2 regions of the Streptomyces sp. NPDC001714 genome follow, and region 1 is predicted to be linked to the other one. Evidence: predicted binding sites of a transcription regulator. Region 1 holds the regulator's gene; the other holds the start of a gene.

Region 1 (2,842 bases):
AGATCCGCGCCTACGACAAGGCCGGCAACGAGTCGACCGGTACCGCCGACACCCTGGTCACCAGCACCGTGCTGCAGGCGCCCGCCCGGTTCACCGCCTCCGCCACCGACACGGGCGCCGAACTGAGCTGGTCGGGTGTGCACGCCGCGGTGAAGTACCGGGTGGAGCGGACCGACTTCTACGGCGTCGTCACCAAGTCCTGGGACCTCGGCTACACGGTGAGCCTCACCGACGACAAGCTCACCCGGGGCGAGACCGTCAAGTACCGGGTCGCGGCCGTGGACGGCTCGGGCCACGTGTCGCCGTTCACCGACCTCCAGTCGGTGACCCGCCCGCTGGCCGCACCCCGCGAGCTCACGGCGACCGCGGGCACCGGCAGCGCGACCCTCCAGTGGACGATGAGGGCCGAGGACGCCCCGTACGGCGAGTTCCGCGTCTACCGCTCGACCACGCTGCCCGTGGACACCTCGACGGCGCAGTGGGTCACCTGCACGACCAGCTTCACCACCCTCTCCGACGGGTCCCGCCGGTACAGCTGCGGCGACTTCTCGGCCGAGGAGGGCACGACGTACCACTACGCGGTGGCGAACGTGCAGTGGCCGCAGGTGTCCCCGCTCTCCGACACCGTGACCGTCACCACGCTGGAGTCGGACAAGCCGCCCGCCCAGGTGACCGGCCTGACCGCGACGGCCACGGAGTACGGCGTCGAGCTGGACTGGGACGACAACACCGAGGCCGACCTGCTGCGGTACGTGGTCTACCGGGGCACGGTCATCGGTGAGGAGGGCGACCAACAGGTCTGCTCCGGCGGCGAGTGGGCCTATCTGCGGGCGGGCACCTCCCACTACCGGGACGTGCGGCTGCCCGACGGCGACCACGCCTGCTACTGGGTGGACGCGGTCGACACCGCGGGAAACTCCAACTACCAGTGGACCAGGCAGGCGTACGCGGTCGCCGTCGACGAGCTGGACCTGACCCCGTCGGTGGCCACACCCGAGGACTCGCCGGTGACCCTGACGGCGGACACCCCCGACTCCGGCGGTATCCACCTCACCTGGAACGCGGTCGACTCGGCGACCGGCTACCAGGTCTACCGCTGGAACCCGGCGACGCAGACGTACGAGAAGCTGGCGGCCACGGCCGACCGCTCGTACGACGACGCCACGGCCGCCCGCGGCACCACCCACTACTACTGGGTGACCGCGCTGTACGCCGACGGCACGGAGTCGGCGCCCGGCGCTGACTGGGCGATCCTGGAGCCGTAGACACGAGAAGGGCCCCGGCGTGCTGCCGGGGCCCTTCTTCGCACAACTGCCGCTAGTCCTTGGCCTTCTTCGGCCGCCACACCACCAGCGCGCTGGTCTGCTGCACCTCCTGGTACGGCACCAGGTCACGGCGGTACGACGCGTGGACCGCCGCTTCCCGCTGCTGCATCGCGGCCGCCGCACCGTCGACGGCCGCCTGGAGTTCGGCGACCCGCTGCTGGAGCGCTATGACCTGGTTCTCCAGTTCGATGATGCGCTTGATACCGGCCAGGTTGATGCCCTCGTCCTGCGACAGCGCCTGCACCTGGCGGAGCAGTTCGATGTCGCGGGCCGAGTAGCGGCGGCCCCGCCCGGCCGTGCGGTCGGGGGAGACCAGACCGAGGCGGTCGTACTGGCGCAGCGTCTGCGGGTGCAGTCCGGAGAGCTGGGCCGCCACCGAGATGACGTAGACCGGGGTCTCCTCGGTCAGTTCATACGGGTTACGTCGACGGCCGTCCATCTCTGTCATGCTCCCTTCGCGGCCTCGAACAGCTCGGCCCGCGGGTCCTCGCCCGCGGTCGCCTCGCGATACGCCTCCAGTGCGTCACGAGCATTCCCCGACAGGTCCTTCGGGACACTCACCTCGACGGTGACCAGGAGGTCGCCGCGGGTGCCGTCCTTGCGGACCGCGCCCTTGCCACGGGCGCGCATGGTGCGGCCGTTGGGCGTGCCCGGGGGCAGCTTCAGGGTGACCGGCGGTCCGCCCAGGGTGGGCACCCTGACCTCACCGCCGAGCGCCGCCTCGGTGAAGGTCACCGGGACGGTCACCGTGAGGTTGTCGTCCTTGCGGCCGAACACCGGGTGGGTGTCCACGTGCACCATGACGTACAGGTCGCCCGCGGGGCCGCCGCGTTCGCCCGGTGCGCCCTTGCCGCGCAGCCGGATGCGCTGGCCGTCGGTCACCCCGGCGGGGATGCGCACCTGCATGGTCCGCGACGACTTGGCACGGCCGCTGCCCTTGCAGTCGGGGCAGGGGTTCTCCGCGATCAGGCCGCGGCCCTTGCAGTCCGGGCAGGGGTCGGTCAGCGAGAAGCCGCCGCCCGAGCCGCGGGCCACCTGGCCGGTGCCGACGCAGGTCGGGCACACGCGGGGCGTGCCGTTCGCGTCGCCGGTGCCGGAACAGGCCTTGCAGGGGGCCTGCGAGGACATCCGCAGCGGGACCGTGGCGCCCTCGATGGCCTCCGTGAAACTCAGCGTGACCTCGGACTCGATGTCCTGGCCGCGCCGCGGCTGGGTACGGCCGGCCGTGCCGCCGCCCCGGTTGAACAGGCCCCCCAGGACGTCACTGAAGCCGCCGCCGCCGAAGCCGCCGCCCCCGCCCTGGGCGCCGCCCCCGAAGAGGTCGCCCAGGTCGAAGTTGAAGTTGCCGCCGCCCGCGCCCGGCCCCGGGCGGAAGCCGCCGTTGCCGAAGAGGGCGCGGGCCTCGTCGTACTCCTTGCGCTTCTTGGGGTCGCCGAGTATGTCGTTCGCCTCGGAGATCTCCTTGAAGCGCTCCTCGGCCTTGGCGTTGCCCTTGTTGGCGTCCGGGTGGAACTCGC
Region 2 (2,842 bases), on a different contig from region 1:
CGGGGACGTCGCCGCCCTCCTCGACGGCGTGCCCCGTCAGCGCGGCCCGCTCGCGGCGCCCGCCCCGAGGATCCCGCGCACCACCCTCCGGCTGCACCCCTGGCGGCTCCTCCCCACCCCCACCGGCACCCCGGTCACCTTCACCTACACGGCGGTCCTGGCCCTCACCTCGCTCTTCGCGACGTATGCGAGCCCCGGTCTCCGGTACGCGGTCTACCAGGACTCCAGCACCGACGTCGCCCACCTGCTGCGCACCCCGGTCTTCGTCCTGCTGGCCAGCGCGCTGTGGATCGCGGGCGGGCTGCTGTCGCCGTACGCGCTGGCCTTCGTGCTCGTCCTGACCGCACTGGAGCGGCGGATAGGCGGTGCCCGCGCGATCCTCGTCTTCCTGACCGGCCATGTCCTGGCCACCCTCGCGACCGAGGTGCCGGTCGGCCTCGCGGTCCTGGTCGGCCACCTTCCCGGCACCTCGCTGCACCGCCTCGACTACGGCATCAGCTTCGGGGTGGCCGCCAGCATCGGCGCGCTCTCCGGCCTCCTCGCCCCCTGGCTGCGCTGGCCGCTGCTCGCCCTGGTCGGCTACAGCCTCGTCACCGACCTGATCGCCTTCCAGGACCCGATGACCAACTGGGGCCACCTGATCTCGCTGGGCATCGGCACCGGGCTCTGGCCGGTGGTGAGGCGCTGGCGGCGGGAGCGGGTCCAGGGCCTCGCCGACGCCGTCCCTGTCGCTCCCTGAGCGCTCAGGCGCCCCGCGCCGCCGCCAGCCCCTTCGCCAACTCCGGTATCCCGAGGGCCGCTTCCTGCTCGGCCTTGGCGCCGTGCAGGCGGTTGGTGATTGCCGGGTGCCGCGTCGTTGTGGCTGGTCGCGCAGTTCCTCCCCCAGCCTTCGGCCGGGGGTACCCCCAGCGCCCCTGTGGGGCGCGTTTCAGTCGGCCGGGGTCCAGACGTACGGGGTCGTTGTCGTGAGCGTCCTGAAGCCCAGGCGTCTGAGGATCGGGGCGCTGTCGGCCGAGGCCTCCACGAGGAGGTAGGGGGCGTTCCTGGCCGCCGCGCGGGTCGCCCGGAGGGCCACCAGCGCCCGGTAGACGCCCTTGCCGCGCCACTCGGCCAGCGTGGAGCCCCCCAGCAGCATGGCGAAGTCCGTACCGGGCCGGAAGGCCACCCAGGCCGCCGAGACGACCTCCCCGGCCGCCTCGGCGACGTAGATCTCGTTGTCGTCCGGGGCGACCGCGAGCCGGCCTCTCAGGTGCCCGGCGATCCACGCCATGTCCGCGCCCCATACCGCCGTCTCCAGCGCGGCGATCCGGTCCAGGTCCGCGTCGGCGGTGACCCGGCGCAGTGTGACGCCCGGGGGCAGCGCGGGTGCGGCCACGGCCAGGTCCTCGACCAGGGCGATCACGACCGTCTCCGGCGGTTCGGGCACGAAGCCCGCCGTGCGCAGCCGGTCGGGGAGGTCCGCCGGGTCGTCGTGCCCGCGCGTCTTCCACTCGACCGCCTCGCCGCGCGCCGCGAAGAAGTCCCGCTGCCGGGCGATCAGCGCGTCCAGTTCGGGGCCGCGCACACCACCCCAGTCGCGCGGCCCGGTCACGAAGCCGCGGTGCTGGCCCACCACCCGGAGGACGGGGCCGTCGTGCTCGTAGGTGATCCCGGGGGCGGGGACGGGCTGGACGGCGCGCATCTGGGCGTCGTAGGCGGCCAGCAGGGCCGCGGTGCTGTCGGTGTCGGTCACCGGCTGACCGTACGGGGAATGAGCCCGCGCCGATGAACTGTTTTTACGGGCGTGGGACCGTGTTCGGCCAGGTCGGCAGTCGATCGCTCAGAGCGAACATATGCATGGGAACATTTCTGGGCTTGCAAACATTGAGTCGGCATAGCTCAAGTTGACTGCCGAAGGGGAGATCATGGCTTCGACGTCCGCATCACTCAGCCTCCCTGTGCTGCCGCTCGACGGCGAGGTTGTGCTGCCCGGGATGGTGGTCCCGCTGGACCTGAAGGACCCTGATGTACGCGCCGCCGTGGAGGCCGCGCAGGCCGCCGCCCGTACCGAGCCCGGCAAGCCCAAGGTGCTGCTGGTGCCGCGGGTCGACGGGACCTACCCGGGCACCGGTGTGCTCGGCACGGTGGAGCAGGTCGGCCGCCTGGCCGACGGCGACCCGGGCGCGCTGATCCGCGGCCGCTACCGGGTGCGCATCGGCGCCGGCACCACCGGCCCGGGTGCCGCCCTGTGGGTGGAGGGCACCCGCATCGACGAGAACGTCCCGGACCCGGTGCCCGGTCATGTCACCGAACTGGTCAAGGAGTACAAGGCCCTCGCCACCGCCTGGCTGCGCAAGCGCGGCGCCTGGCAGGTCGTGGACCGGGTGCAGGCCATCGACGACGTCTCCCAGCTCGCCGACAACTCCGGCTACTCGCCCTTCCTGACCACCGAACAGAAGATCGAACTCCTGGAGACCGTGGACGCGGTCGCCCGCCTGAAGCTGGCCACCCAGCAGCTCCGCGACCACCTCGCCGAGCAGGACGTGGCCGAGACCATCGCCAAGGACGTCCAGGAGGGCGTCGACAAGCAGCAGCGCGAGTTCCTGCTCCGCCGTCAGCTGGAGGCGGTCCGCAAGGAACTGCGCGAGCTGAACGGCGACGCCGCCAAGGACGGCGAGGAGTCCGACGACTACCGCGCCCGCGTGGAGGCCGCCGACCTGCCGGAGAAGGTCCGCGAGGCCGCCCTCAAGGAGGTCGACAAGCTGGAGCGGTCCAGCGACCAGTCGCCCGAGGGCTCGTGGATCCGCACCTGGCTGGACACGGTGCTCGAACTGCCGTGGAACGAGCGGACCGAGGACCAGTA

Evidence for each region. Region 1 encodes HspR, which represses chaperone genes until heat shock. Its sites were predicted from a motif close to TTGAGNNNNNNNNNCTCAA; they were not measured.
Region 2: lon (endopeptidase La) is a predicted target of HspR. The motif match lies at 1,864-1,882, and genes of this name have one in related genera.

Annotation. Positions count from the first base shown of each region.
Region 1 is NZ_JBIAUL010000020.1:154,998-157,839, forward strand. Features, by position in the region: gene ACFY0P_RS40415 (PA14 domain-containing protein) at 1-1,265, shown strand, start outside; gene ACFY0P_RS40420 (heat shock protein transcriptional repressor HspR) at 1,318-1,764, opposite strand; gene dnaJ (molecular chaperone DnaJ) at 1,770-2,842, opposite strand, start outside.
Region 2 is NZ_JBIAUL010000029.1:36,755-39,596, forward strand. Features, by position in the region: gene ACFY0P_RS45825 (rhomboid-like protein) at 1-739, shown strand, start outside; gene ACFY0P_RS45830 (GNAT family N-acetyltransferase) at 929-1,681, opposite strand; gene lon (endopeptidase La) at 1,905-2,842, shown strand, end outside.